2 regions of the Microbacterium sp. LMC-P-041 genome follow, and region 2 is predicted to be linked to the other one. Evidence: predicted binding sites of a transcription regulator. Region 2 holds the regulator's gene; the other holds the start of a gene.
The links. The regulator LexA, encoded in region 2, represses DNA repair genes until DNA is damaged. The targets are predictions, from matches to a motif close to TCGAACANNTGTTCGA.
Positions count from the first base shown of each region.

Region 1 (7,291 bases), on a different contig from region 2:
GGCGGTGCCCTCTCTTGCCGCCGGAGTCCTCCCATCGGCGTTCATGGATCGGCCACGGACCGGCCCACGCCTGAACGTCGTCGCCGTCGATGCGAGCGGGCGCCGCCGAGAGCGCACCCCGTTCGTCGACGAGGACGGTCTCGCCGTCAGGGGAGAGCACTCCGATGGGGCGAGGAGGGCGGAACACCTCGGCGGGGAGAGGGTCGGGAAGGCTCCCCGGCCAGGGCTGCGCTGGGTCTCTGGGGGCGACGGCGCGTTCGCCCCACGGAGTGAGCACCTGTCGATCGGCGAGCCAGCGCCCGCCGGAGAGGGCAGCGGTGACGACGCCCTCGTGGCCGAGCATCGTCTGCACGCGCGAGATGGCGTGATGCAGGCGTTCATCAGTGCCGGACCCGAAGAGGCCGGGCTGGTGATGGGCGGCATCGTCGACCGCCACGGGGACGATCCGCACCAGAGAGATTCCGCCGAAGGCACGAGCCTCATCGACCGGCTCCTTCGCGGATTCGGCTCCCAGTGCTTCGAGCTGCCAGCGCACCCGGTCGACGAGATCAGCGGCATCGAAGCAGGTGGGATGCAGCCAGGGGCGCGAGAACACCTTGCCGTCGTCGTCGGTGAGGTCGATGCGGACCTCGGTGCACACCACCGAGGCCTCACCGAGGGCGAGCATGACCGCATCGGCCGTCTGCCGCACGGCGAAGGCCACCTGATCGGCTCCGGCGAGTGGCGAGTCGAACTCGATGGAGCGAACGAGCTCGGGGTCAGGAGGTCGTGCCACCACCGCGCGGGAATCGGCGCCGGCGGCGAGGGCGTGCAGACGCGCGCCGCGCTCGCCGAAGCGATCGCGCACCTCGATCTCGTCGAGGGCCGCGAAGTCGCCGAGCGTGCGCACACCGAGCCGGACGAGCAGACCGGTGAGCTGCTCGTCTCTCAGAACGTTCACCGGGAGTGGGGCGAGGAAGTCCTTCGCGAGTCCTGCAGGTACGACGGTGCACGGTGCGCTCCCTCGCGCGGCGAGCTCGGCGGTGAAGGGACCGTCGGCGATGCCCACGCGCACCTCGGGGAACCCGGCGTCGGTGAGGATGTCGATCAGGGCACGCCCCGCCTCGGCCTCGCCGTCGTGATAGCGCGCGATGCCCCGTGCCCGCACCGCCGCCAGCCCTGGACGCAGCAGTGCCGCACCGGGCGCGTGCTTCTCGATGAGCTGCAGCACGGGGAGGAACGCTCTCTCGTCGCGGGCGGGGTCGTGGGGCATCACGCGCAGTGACGAGATATGGCCCTGAGCGACGCGGCGACGTTGGCCGGCGCGCACGCCGTGCTCCCTCGCCGATGCGGTGCACGCCACGACGGTGTTCGCATGCACCAGAGCGGTCGGCGGATGAGGCGGTGGGCCGCCGAGAGCTGCTCTCAGCGGCCAATCGGGAAGCCACAGGACGAGGACGCGAAGTGGAGCGGCGGTCATCCGGCCACCGCCAGACGCGGGTACTCGAGCGGAGCGGCCTCGCCGCCGCGCAGGCCGGTCAGCCCTGTGATCTCGGCCATGGTCTCGGTGGCGACGTGCTCCGCCGGCAGCTCTTCCACTGCGCCGTGGGAGCCGGGAAGACGCACGCGTACGCTCGACGTCAGCGGACTGTGCCTCGTCCGCGCCGACACCGTCGCCGTGGAGCCTTCGATGAGCCCCCACCCCTCGCCGATGCCGAGCCAGTGCTGGTCGTGCAGCCGGATGGACCCCTCGCTCTGCGGCCAGGCGCCGGACTCCGCGGACTCGGTGACGAGCAGGGTGCTCCCGCGGTCTCGCAGTCGTGCGCTCAGTCGGGACACATCCGCATCGCGGGCCCTCCCTCCGGGCTGCACGGCGATCAGCGGAACCACCTCGGCGAGCGCAGAGGCCACGGCGAGCCAGCGGTCTCCTGGTTCGGGGACGAGGATCAGGCGAGGAAGCGCGATTCCGAACGCCGCTGCGGCTTCGACACCCAGTGTGGGCATGCCCACGACCGCGCACCAGTGGCCCTTGCCCGAGGCCGCGGCGAGCAGTGCGAGGACGAGACTGGGGGAGGGAGAGACGGTGTACGCCGCCCCCGTCTGCAGCCCCTCTTCGGGGAGCAGCGAGGAGAAGGCCGGATCGAGAGGGAGAAGCGGGTGCTCGCTGCGTCTGCGCTGCATGCGGCTGATCTCCCGGCGCAGCCGAAGAACCTCTCCGGCGCGGGAGTCGCCAGCCGGAGAGAGCGCGGTCACCGCATCGAGCCCGATCCCCATGAATCCATCCTCGAAGATATGTACTAATAAAGCAACTGGAGTAGATGACGATAGTTCGAACCTCCGACATCGCGGCGTGACGTTATCCACACGCGGTCATCGCCGCCGTCCGAGTTCTCCTAACCTGCGGGCATGGATCTCCGTACTGTGGCCGTCGTGACCGTTCATCTGGCCCTGTTCGCGATCGCCTGCCGACTCGTCGCCGTCGACATCCGCACGCATCGGCTGCCGAACCGGATCGTGCTCCCCACCCTCGCGGCGCTCATCGTCCTCGGAGTCGTCGACGCCATCACGGTCGGCCAGAGCGCCCCGTTGATCAGGGCCGTATCCGGGTTGCTGATCCTCGGCGGCTTCTACGCGACGCTCCGTCTGCTCAGCCGGGACGGCATGGGCGGAGGCGATGTCAAGCTCGCCGCCGTCATCGGTCTGGTCCTCGGATGGCACAGCTGGCAGGCGCTCGCCGTGGGAGCAGCATCCGCCTTCGTGCTCGGCGCCGTGTTCTCCCTCTCGCTGATGATGCTCCGCAGGGCGGACGGATCCACGCGGATCGCCTTCGGACCGTGGATGATCATCGGCGCGCTCCTCGGCATCCTGATGGAGTGAGGCGCCGTGCAGGGTGCCGTCGGCGATAGGGTGAGGACATGGCACTCGCACGACTTCACGGCGGCCCGCTCGACGGGCAGATCATTCCTCTCGGCGACGCGGACGACAAGCTGATCGTCCCTTACAGCGAGACCCAGGTGGTGTACAACCGGCGCGGTGACGCGCAGAACACCGGCGACACCGACGGTCCCACCGAGATCGACTACTGGTACGACGAATCCCTCGAGGACATCAGCCCGTCGGATGACTGAGCACCCCAGCGAGTCGCCGTCTGGCTCCGAGCCCTCCAGGGTCGTCGAGGTCGAGCGCAAGTACGACGTCGATGACTCCACGCCCCTTCCGGTGTGGGTGGGGATCCCCGGAGTGGATGCCGTGTCGTCCGGAGAGGTGCGCGAGCTCGACGCTCGCTACTTCGACACCGTCGATGCTCGGCTCTCCCGTGCAGGGGTAGCCCTTCGTCGCCGCACCGGCGGCCCCGATGCCGGATGGCACATCAAGGGACCGCGAGAAGGTGACGGTCGCCTCGAGATCGGCTGGCCCCTGGGCGAAGACGACAGCATCCCGGATGCCGTGACCGAGACCATCTCGCGATGGGCGACGGCGCCGCTCACACCCCTCGCGCGGATCGAGAACACCCGCACGGCGTACCTGCTCACCGGGACGGCCGGAGTCGTCGCCGAGTTCGTCGATGACCGCGTTCGCGCGACCGATCTCCGACACGACGTGCAGCGGGAATGGCGGGAGTGGGAGTTCGAGCTCGGCCCCGCCGCGCCTGTCGATGCGGCGGGGCGAGCAGCCCTCTTCGACGCCGTGGAGCGGGTCGTCTCCGATGCCGGGGGTCGCGACGCGTCATCCAGCTCGAAGCTCGCGCGTGCTCTGGGTTTCTGACGCCCGATGCAAGCCCCTTCCGTGCTGGCGCGCGGTCATGCTTGAGTGACAGACATGACCCGCGCTGCCGTGCTCCGCTCATTGCGGACGATCGTTCCCGACACCGTCATCGAGCAGCACGAGGTGCGCGACATCTTCGCCTCGCAGCCCGATGTCGGACGCCTCGCCCAGCGGATCATCGGGGCGTCGTTCAACGGCTCGGGCATCGACACCCGCCACACCGTCATCCGAGAGCTCTCGCCCGCGGCCGGCACGGACGACAAGATGTTCTTCGACCGTGAGACGGGCCGCCTGCAGTCGCCGGGCACCGCAGCCCGCAACGACCTCTATACGCGCGAGGCGTTGCGTCTCTTCGTGGAGGTGGCGCGCAGCGCCTTGGACGCAGACCCCGACATCGTCGCCGCAGACGTCACGCACGTCATCACCGCATCCTGCACGGGCTTCCACGCGCCGGGCCCCGAGTACGAGATCGTGCGCGGGCTGGGGCTGTCCGACAGCGTGCAGCGTTATCACCTCGGATTCATGGGCTGCTACGCCTCGCTGCCGGCGCTCCGTGCGGCGAGCCAGTTCTGCGCAGCCGACCCCACGGCCGTGGTGCTCGTGGTCAGCGTCGAGCTGTGCACCGTCCACCTTCGCTCGTCGGAGGACCCGGATCTCATCGTCGCCAACTCGCTCTTCGCCGACGGGGCGGCCGCCGGCATCGTCACCGCACGCGACCTCGCCACTCCTGTTCCTGCGGTGCGTCTCGACGGCTTCCACACGGCGATAGCCGCGGAGGGCGAGAAGGACATGGCCTGGACCATCGGCGACCACGGCTTCGAGATGATCCTGTCGACGAAGGTGCCGCAGATCATCGGGGAGACCATCATCGGTGCGATCCGTCCGCTGTACGCGCGCGAGGGCGAGCTCGCAGCCGCGTTCGACGAGGGGCGTGTGGGGGAGCGGGTGGAGCACTGGGCCATCCACCCCGGTGGACGCAGCATCCTCGACCGCGTGCAGGAGCGACTGAATCTCAGCGACGATCAGCTCTTCCCGGCCCGGGAGACGCTGCGCGAGAACGGCAACATGTCGAGCGCCACTGTGCTCTTCGTCATCAAGCGGATCCTCGACGACGGCGCGGGGGACGGGTCGCGCGTCGCCGCGATGGCCTTCGGCCCTGGGCTGACCGCCGAGAGCGCACTGATGACGGTCACCACCGGCATCTCGTGAGACACGACCTTTCGACACGCGCCACCGAGGCGCGCGAGCTCATGGACGACCCGCATGCGGACGTCGGGATGCTGGAGCGCACCTACCGGCGCTTCCGTCTCGTGAACGCGCTCGTCTCCCGACCCCGACTGCTCTATCGCCAGGACATCCTGCCGCGCGCCCGCCGTGGCCCGATCCGCATCCTCGACATCGGCGCGGGTGGCGGAGACGTATGCCGGATGATCGCGGCGCGAGCGCGGCGAGCGGGTCTCGAGGTGGAGATCACGGCGCTGGACGCCGACGAGCGGGCGATCCGCTGGGCGGCGGAGCACGATGGAGGAGCCGGCATCGCATATCGCTGCGCCTTCTCGTCAGACCTCGTGGCGGATGGCGAGCAGTTCGACGTGGTCTTCTCGAATCACGTGCTGCACCACCTCACCGGGGCGGAGCTCGACGGCCTGCTGCGGGACTCCGAGGCGCTCGTCGGCAGCGGCGGTGTCGTGGTGCACCGCGACATCGCCCGCACTCGACTCGCCTACGTGCTGTACGACGTCGCGACGTGGATCCTCGCGGGCACGCTGTTCCGGGGCTCGTTCATCCGAGAGGACGGCCTCGTCAGCATCCGTCGCTCGTACACGAGGGGAGAACTCGCCGCGCTCGTGCCGTCCGGATGGACCGTGCACTTCGGACTCCCCTCGCGGCTGGAGCTGCGCAGGCGCGCCGACGCGGTCTCATGACGCACGAAGGCCCGGCCACGCGTGAGCGTGCCGGGCCTTCGAGTCGATCGCGGTGATCAGAAGTTGATCATGTGACCTGCGAGGCCGTGGAAGCCCTCCTGCAGCGCCTCCGAGAGCGTCGGGTGCGTGTGCACGTTGCGAGCCAGCTCGAGGGCCGTGAGGTCCCACTTCTGGGCCAGCGTCAGCTCGGGCAGGAGCTCCGACACGTCGGGGCCGATCATGTGGGCGCCGATGAGCTCGAGGTGCTCGGCGTCGGCGATCAGCTTGACGAATCCGACGGGCTCGCCGAGCCCGTGCGCCTTGCCGTTGGCCATGAACGGGAACGTCGCGACCTTGATCTCGCGTCCCTCGTCCTTCGCCTGCTGCTCGGTGAGACCGAACGAGGCGACCTGCGGCGAGCAGAACGTCGCGCGCGGCATCATGCGGTAGTCGCCCAGCGTCTGGGTCTCCGCGCCGCCGATGGTCTCTGCGGCCACGACGCCCTGCGCCTCGGCCACATGGGCGAGCTGCAGCTTGGCGGTGACATCGCCGATCGCGTAGATGCCCTCGACGTTCGTGCGCATGTGGTCGTCGATGTCGATCGCGCCGCGCTCGGTGAGCTTCACGCCGGTGGCCTCGAGACCGAAGCCCTCGATGTTGGGGGCGAAGCCGACCGACATGAGCACCTTGTCGGCCTCGATCGAACTCTGCTGACCGTCCTTACCGGTGTAGGAGACGGTGACGGACGAGCCGTTGTCCACGACGGACTCGACCTTGGTGGAGGTCAGGATGTCGACGCCGTAGTTCTTGTACTGCTTGGCGATCTCCTTCGACACGTCGGCATCCTCGTTGGGGAGGGCACGGTCGAGGAACTCGATGATGGTGACCTTGACGCCGTAGTTCGTCATCACATACGCGAACTCCATGCCGATGGCGCCGGCGCCCACGATGACGATGGACTTCGGCAGCTCGCGCGAGAGGATCTGCTCTTCGTACGTCACGACGTTGTCGCTGAGCTGGACGCCCGGAAGAAGTCGGACCTTCGAGCCCGTGGCGATGATCGCGTTGTCGAAGGTGATTTCTTCGGTCGAGCCGTCGGACTTCGCGACCGAGATCGCCTTCGGGCCCGTGAAGGTGCCGCGACCGTCGTACTCGGTCACCTTGTTCTTCTTCATCAGGAAGTGGATGCCCTTGACGCGACCGTCGGCGACGACGCGGCTGCGGTCGAACGCCTTGCCGTAGTCGATCGTGAACTCACCCGAGATGCCGAAGAAGTCGGCCTTGTGGTTGAGCGTGTGCGCGAGCTCCGCGTTCTTCAGAAGAGCCTTGGAGGGGATGCAGCCCACGTTGAGGCACACACCGCCCCAGTACTTCTCTTCGATGATGGCGGTGGACAGACCGAGCTGCGCGCTGCGAACCGCAGCGACGTATCCGCCAGGACCTGCACCGAGGATGACGACATCGTAATGTGGCATGCCTTAAGCCTATCGCTCCGAGGAGAGGTCGGAATCGGCGGATGCCGGGTCGCGACGACCGCGGACGACGAGCCAGACGACGATGCCGACGATCACGAGGACGCCGACGATCGAGAGCACCCAGATCGTCGTCATCGGCGCCGCTGAGTCGTCGCTCTCGGGGGCCGG
Region 1 is NZ_JARVRV010000002.1:349,419-356,709, reverse strand. Features, by position in the region: gene QRN21_RS05605 (DNA polymerase Y family protein) at 1-1,459, opposite strand, end outside; gene imuA' (DnaE2-dependent mutagenesis accessory factor ImuA') at 1,456-2,253, opposite strand; gene QRN21_RS05595 (prepilin peptidase) at 2,386-2,856, shown strand; gene QRN21_RS05590 (hypothetical protein) at 2,895-3,107, shown strand; gene QRN21_RS05585 (CYTH domain-containing protein) at 3,100-3,744, shown strand; gene QRN21_RS05580 (type III polyketide synthase) at 3,799-4,953, shown strand; gene QRN21_RS05575 (methyltransferase domain-containing protein) at 4,950-5,669, shown strand; gene lpdA (dihydrolipoyl dehydrogenase) at 5,726-7,123, opposite strand; gene QRN21_RS05565 (copper resistance CopC family protein) at 7,133-7,291, opposite strand, start outside.
Region 1: a site for LexA is predicted at 2,264-2,279, ahead of imuA' (DnaE2-dependent mutagenesis accessory factor ImuA'). Genes of this name have one in related genera too.

Region 2 (7,291 bases):
GACTTCTCAGGATGGAACTGCGTCGCGGAGAGCGGCCCGTTCTCGACCGCAGCGAGGAACGGATCGCCGTACGTCGACCACGTGAGCACCGGCTGAGGGAACGGCGGGATGACATCGAGCTCCCACGACTGCGCGGCGTAGGAATGCACGAAGTAGAAGCGTTCGTTCTCGATGCCCTTGAACAGCACCGATTCGGCGCCCGGCTCGACCGTGTTCCACCCCATGTGCGGCAGCACCGGCGCGTTGAGCTCCGTGACCGCTCCCGGCCATTCGCCGAGACCCTCGGAATCGTGCCCGCGCTCGACACCGTGCGCGAACAGAACCTGCATGCCGACGCAGATGCCGAGCACCGGGCGCCCGCCTGCGAGCCGGCGATCGATGATCTCGTCGCCGCCGTGCGCGTAGAGCGCATCGCGCACGGCCTGGAACGCGCCGACCCCCGGCACCACGAGACCGTCTGCCTCGAGCGCTTCCTTGCGGTCGCGCGTCAGCACCGCATCAGCACCGGCGGCGATGAGCGCCTTGACAGCCGAGTGGACGTTGCCGGATTCGTAATCGAAGACGGCGACCCGGGGAGCCCTGCTCACAGTGCGCCCTTCGTCGACGGGATGCCGTCGACCAGAGGGTCGAGGGCCTTGGCCTGGCGGAACGCCCGAGCGAATGCCTTGTACTCGGCTTCGGCGATGTGGTGGGGGTCGCGGCCCCCGAGAACGCGTACGTGCACCGTGAGTCCCGCGTTGAAGGTGATGGCCTCGAACGTGTGGCGCACGAGCGAACCGGTGAAGTGGCCGCCGATGAGGTGGTGCTCGAAACCGGCAGGCTCCCCCGTGTGAACGAGATAGGGACGCCCCGAGATGTCCACGACAGCCTGAGCGAGCGCCTCGTCGAGCGGCACGAGAGCGTCGCCGTATCGCGAGATGCCGGACTTGTCGCCCAGCGCTTCACGGATGGCCTGACCGAGAACGATCGAGATGTCCTCCACGGTGTGGTGTGCGTCGATCTGCGTGTCCCCCGAGGCGCGCACCGTGAGGTCCGTGAGCGAGTGCTTCGCGAAAGCCGTCAGCATGTGATCGAAGAACGGCACCGACGTGTCGATACGGCTCGCACCGGTGCCGTCGAGGTTCAGCTCGAGCTCGACGGTGGACTCCGACGTGCTGCGCACACGCGTGGCGGTGCGCGGGGTCTGGGCGGGGCTGCTCATGAAGCCGATCCTATCGAGGCGAGGGCATCGAGGAATGCCGTGGTCTCCGGCTCGGTGCCCGCGGTGACGCGGAGGTGCCCGGGTATCCCGACGTCGCGGATGAGAACACCCTGCTCATAGAGCTGCTGCCAGACCTTCTGGGGCTCTGCGACACCCCCGAACAGAACGAAGTTCGACCAGGACTCATGCGGGGTGTACCCCAGCGCCTCGAGTGTCGCGGAGATGCGATCCCGCTGCTCGACGATCTCCTCGACCATGCCGAGCATCACGTCGGAGTTGCGCAGAGCGGCGACGGCTGCGGCCTGAGTGAGAGCGCTGAGGTGGTACGGCAGGCGCACGAGCCGCAGAGCGTCGATGAAGGCAGGATCCGCGGCGAGGTACCCCACGCGGGCACCCGCGAAGGCGAAGGCCTTGCTCATCGTGCGGGAGACGGCGAGCCGCGGTCGTCCCTCGAGAAGGGTCAGAGCCGATGCCGCGTCGTGCGGCGCGAACTCCTGGTACGCCTCGTCGACGACGACGATTCCGTTCGACGCCTCGTACACGGCTTCGACGACGTCGAGGCCCAGCGGCGTGCCTGTCGGATTGTTCGGCGAGCACAGCAGGATGACGTCAGGATCGACATCTCGCACCTGCGCTGCCGCCTCTTCGGGGGTGATCGTGTAATCGGGCTGCCTGGTGCCGGCGACCCAACACGCTCCGGTGCCCTTCGAGATCAGCGGATACATCGAGTAGGTCGGGGCGAAGCTGAACGCCGTGCGGCCCGGCCCTCCGAACGCCTGCAGAATGTGCTGAAGGACTTCGTTCGACCCGTTGCCCGCCCAGATCTGAGCCGGTTCGAGACCATGACCGAGATACTCCGCGAACCCTTCCCGGAGCGTGGTGAACTCGCGATCCGGGTAGCGGTTGACATCGCGGAGCGCGACCGCGATGTCGTCCAGGATGTCACTGGCGACCGCGTCGGGAACCGGATGCGTGTTCTCGTTGACGTTGAGTGCGATCGGAAGAGGCGCTTGCGGCGCTCCATAGGGCGTGAGCCCTCGGAGGTCGTCGCGAAGAGGGAGGTCGGCGAGTGATGCAGTCACCCTTCCCATGGTAGGCCGCCTTCGCTACACAGACGCTCGTGGTGACGGAGTGTGAACGCGCTTCCGCGCCGCACCGCTCGATCGAACGGCCCTCACGGGTTCATTCCGAATACTGCGCCGGAATCGCCAGCTCCTGGCCGATCTGCAGCTCGCCGCCGCGCAGCAGGTTCAGACGCGTGATGTCGCCGATCACGTCGCGCGGATCCGCGCCGGGGGCCACGCTCTCGGCGATCGACCACAGCGTGTCGCCGGGCATCACCGTCACCGTCGCGAACGATGCCGTGGCGGTCTGCTCGCCTGAGGCCATCGCACTGCCGCCGCTGAGTGCGGCGAATGCGATCCCGGCTGCGAGCGGCACGGCCGCGACAGCGAGAACGACACGTCGACCGCGCGCCGTCAGCTTGAGCCGCGTCGCCGGACGAGCCGGAAGGACTGCTGCACTGCTGAAGGTGATGGTGCTCATGTCGTGCTCCTCTGCATCTACCGCGTGGGCGGTGAAGTTGGCGTAGCGTTCGCATTCGCGCCTCGGCCGGGAGCCGTGAATGCGAAGCTACGTTCCGAAGTTATCTTCGAATTCGAACATCTGTCAAGCGTTCTTCGAAACAGAAGTCCGGGAATCGGCCGACACGCTCGAACAGATCTTCCACTTCGGCGCGATTCTCGGATACGGTTTCGATGTCAACACCCCACCACGGGCCTCCGACATTCGAACTGAGACGCCGGAATCGCACACCTGAGGAGCACCATGAGCGACATCTCCGCCCCCGACGCCGACGTCCCGCGCACCCGTCGCCGCAAGAGCCTGAGTCCCAAGCAGATGGCGATCCTCGAGGTCATCCAGACGTCGATCAGCCGTCACGGGTACCCGCCGAGCATGAGAGAGATCGGCGACGCCGTGGGCCTCAAGTCGCTGTCCAGCGTGACCCACCAGCTCGGCCAGCTCGAGCTGAGCGGATATCTGCGACGCGACCCCGGCAAGACCCGTGCCATGGAAGTGCTCATCGACCTCCCCGGCACCAGCGGAGAGAATCCCGCCGATGTGGCGACCCCCGTGGGCGATGCGGCGCTCGTGCCGCTCGTCGGCCGCATCGCCGCAGGTGTCCCGATCACCGCCGACCAGCAGGTCGAGGAGATCTTCCCGCTCCCCCGGCAGCTCGTCGGCAAGGGCGACCTGTTCATGCTCAAGGTGTCCGGCGAATCGATGATCGATGCGGCGATCTGCGACGGCGACTGGGTCGTGGTGCGGTCGCAGAGCAGCGCCGAGAACGGCGAGATCGTCGCCGCCATGCTCGACGGCGAGGCGACGGTGAAGGTTCTCCGTCGACGCGACGGCCACACCTGGCTGCTGCCTCGCAACTCCGCATTCGAGCCGATCCTCGGCGACGAGTCCGTCATCCTCGGCAAGATCGTCGCCGTGCTGCGCGCGGTCTGACTCCCCTCCCACCCTGCCGGTGACGGCGGGCGTCGACGCACCATAGGCTCGAACCATGTCGTCGCCGTTCGGTACCTGGACCTCTCCGTTCACCCCCGACCGGATCGCCGCGTCGTCTCCGCGGATCGATGGCAGCGCCTTCGTGGCTGACGAGATCTGGTGGGGTGAGTCGATCCCTGCCGAGGGCGGTCGCCTGACCGTGCGAAGTTCGACGGGTGCCGAGATCCTTCCCGCGCCATGGAGTGCTCGGTCTCGCGTCCACGAGTACGGCGGCGGGGCGTGGACCGCGGATGCCGACGGCACGCTGTACTTCGTCGATGCCAAGGATCAGCGCGTGCACCGCATGCCCCGCGGCGGTGTCCCCGTTCCTTTGACACCCCCGGGCCCGGCGCACGGCGGTCTGCGTCTGCAGAGCGGCCGCCTGTTCGCCGTGCGGGAGGATCTGTCCGTCTCCCCTCACCGACGCGCCATCGTCGAGATCCCGACCGACGGGTCGGCATCCGACCGGCCTGCGCTGTTGAAGACCCTCGTCGAAGGCGAGTCGTTCTACGCTCATCCGGCACTGTCTCCCGACGGTTCTCGTGCAGCGTGGGTCGAGTGGTCCGGCGATCGGATGCCGTGGCAGCGAGCGTCGTTGGTGATCTCGGACGGCACCGCGCGCACAGAGCTGTCCACTCGCGCCGCGCTGCAGCCCGAGTGGACGGCTGACGACGAGATCGTGTACTCCGACGATCCCTCGGGCCGCTGGGCTCTGCACCGACAGCGTGTCAGCGGAGCCCAGGCGGTCGGCACGGCGGAGCAGATCATCGACGACGACGCCGACACGGGATACGGCCTCTGGGTGCTCGGCAATCGCTGGTACCGCCCGCTCGCCGACGGTCGCGTCGTGGCTGTGCGCACGAACGGTCGCGACCGGGTCGTCGTCATCGACCCCGACGGCGGCGCCCACCGCATTCCCCTCCCCGCAGACGGCCACGTGAGTGTCGACGATGTCGCGGCCTCCCGCGTGCTGCTCTCCGGAAACAGCTCGACGACAGAACCCGGGGTCTGGTGCGTCGACGTCGACACGGGTCGCGTCGAGGCCGTCGCGGGAGCTGCGCCGACCGATCCTGCGTGGATGCCGCCCGCATCCGAGGTCCTGGTCGACGGCTCGCACGGGCCCGTCCATGCCTTCGCGTACCCGCCGACGAATCCCTCGGCCCACGCTCCGGCCGCGGATGACGAGCTCCCGCCCTACATCGTGCTCGTCCACGGCGGCCCGACCGCGCATGTGACCGGCGCGGCGTCCGCCGCCGTCGCGTTCTGGACGAGCCGCGGCATCGGCGTGCTCGACGTCAATTACGGCGGATCGACGGGCTACGGCCGTGCGTACCGCGAACGGCTGGACGGCGGATGGGGCGTGGTCGACGTCGACGACGTGATCGCAGCGGCCCGCGGCCTCGCCGATGCCGGGCTCGCGGATCCCGCCCGCATCGCGATCAGAGGCGGCTCGGCGGGCGGTTGGACAGTGCTCTCGTCGCTGGTGCGGGGAGGGACGTTCGCCGCGGGGATCAGCCGATACGGAGTGGTCGACCTGCAGATGCTGAGCGCGCACTCCCACGACTTCGAGGCGCACTACATCGAGGGGCTGGTGGGTCCGCTGCCCGAGGCGGAGGCACTCTACGTCGCGCGTTCGCCCCTGACGCACGCCGACCGGATCGACGTGCCTGTGCTGCTGATGCAGGGTGCGGACGACCGTGTCGTGCCACCGACACAGTCCGAGGCGATCCGCGATGCGCTGGCGACGAGTGGTGTGGAGCACGAGTACGTGCTGTACCCGGGTGAGGGCCATGGCTTCCGGTCGAGCGAGACGATCATCGACGCCCTCGAGAGGGAGCTCGCTTTCCTCGGACGCGTGTTCGGATTCACGCCCGCGCGCTGATCACTCCCCCACGCGGTTGCGCAGGCGCATCGCGCGCTCGGCTTCGCGGGTGTCCTGACGCTCGCGGAGGGTCTGGCGCTTGTCGAACTCGCGCTTTCCCTTGGCGAGAGCGATCTCGACCTTGGCGCGACCGTCGGAGAAGTACAGCTTCAGCGGGATCAGCGTGTAGCCGCCGGCGGAGACCGCGTGCTGCAGCTTCGCGATCTCCTCACGGTGCAGCAGCAGCTTGCGGACGCGCTTCGCCGAATGGTTGGTCCAGTGGCCCTGCGAGTACTCCGGGATGTGCACCGAGTCGAGAAAGACCTCGTTCCCCTTGACGAACGCATATCCGTCGCTCAGGTTCGCGCGCCCCTGGCGCAGTGACTTCACCTCGGTGCCGGTGAGCACCATCCCCGCCTCGTACGACTTCTCGATGTTGTAGTCGTGACGTGCGCGACGATTGGTCGCGACGACCTTCTCCCCGCGTTCCCTGGGCATGATTCTCTCCTGATCCGCGTCGCGCAATGGTTCCGGTGCCCGTCACGGGCGCACGACAGCCTGTCAGTCTATACCGGCGCGCGGGTCAGGTGCGAAGCCAGCGACGGATCGCGAAACCCGCCGACAGCGCGGCGAGCACGACGCCGATGCCGATCAGCACCGGGACGACGACGGCAGCGTCCTGCATCGACACCCAGGTCGTGATGAACGGCACGCGTCCTCGGAGGTAGCCGTCGACGCCGAAGTGGACGCCGGCGACGACGGCCGCGCTTGCGAGGGCCGAGCCGAGGAAGGCAGCGAAGACGCCCTCCAGGACGAACGGCGTCTGGATAAAGCGGTTGGACGCCCCCACCAGGCGCATGATCCCGATCTCCTTGCGTCTGGCGTACGCGGAGAGCCTGATGGTCGTGCCGATCAAGAGGATGGCGGCGATCAGCATGAGCGCTGCGATGCCGACCGCGATGTAGGTCGCGACCGTCAAGGCGGAGAACAGGGGTTCGAGGTACTGGAGCTGATCCTGGACCTGCTCCACCCCCGCGACACCGTTGAACGCCTCGGAGATGACCTGCGACTGGCCGGGATCCTTCATGGTGACGAAGAAGACCTCGAACGCCTGCTCGGGCGAGATCACGCTCGCCTGGTCCTCGCCGAGCTGATCGACGAGCTTGGCGTAGGTGTCTTCCTTGGAATCGAAGCTGACCTCGCTGATGAGAGGAGCGAGCGCCTCGCCGTCGAGCTGTGCTCGCACGGCGTCGACCTGCTCCTCCGATGCGCCGCCGTCGACGCAGGTGTCCTGCTCCGAGATGTCGGAGCACATGTAGACGGCGACCTGCGCCCGCTCGGTCCAATAGCCGCGCATCGTGCCGATCTGCGCCTGCATCAGGATCGCGGCGCCGACGAAGGTCAGCGAGACGAATGTCACGAGCACGACGGAGATGACCATCGAGATGTTGCGACGAAGCCCTCCGAGGGCCTCCGCGAGGATGAGTCCGATTCTCACGACGTCGGCCCCACTTCTTCCGTGCCGTCGTCGGACAGACCGAGTCGATCGGCCACCCCGAGCTCGGCGACGTCGACCTGCGGCAGCACGATGGGATGCGTCCGCGCCGCGAGGGCGACCGCCGGCTGCTCGTCTATCACCGGCGGCTCGATCGGCGCCGCCTGAGCCTCGGGAGTCT
Region 2 is NZ_JARVRV010000005.1:501,843-509,133, reverse strand. Features, by position in the region: gene hisH (imidazole glycerol phosphate synthase subunit HisH) at 1-587, opposite strand, end outside; gene hisB (imidazoleglycerol-phosphate dehydratase HisB) at 584-1,201, opposite strand; gene QRN21_RS12645 (histidinol-phosphate transaminase) at 1,198-2,292, opposite strand; gene QRN21_RS12640 (LysM peptidoglycan-binding domain-containing protein) at 2,384-2,746, opposite strand; gene lexA (transcriptional repressor LexA) at 3,029-3,715, shown strand; gene QRN21_RS12630 (prolyl oligopeptidase family serine peptidase) at 3,771-5,636, shown strand; gene smpB (SsrA-binding protein SmpB) at 5,637-6,113, opposite strand; gene ftsX (permease-like cell division protein FtsX) at 6,199-7,113, opposite strand; gene ftsE (cell division ATP-binding protein FtsE) at 7,110-7,291, opposite strand, start outside.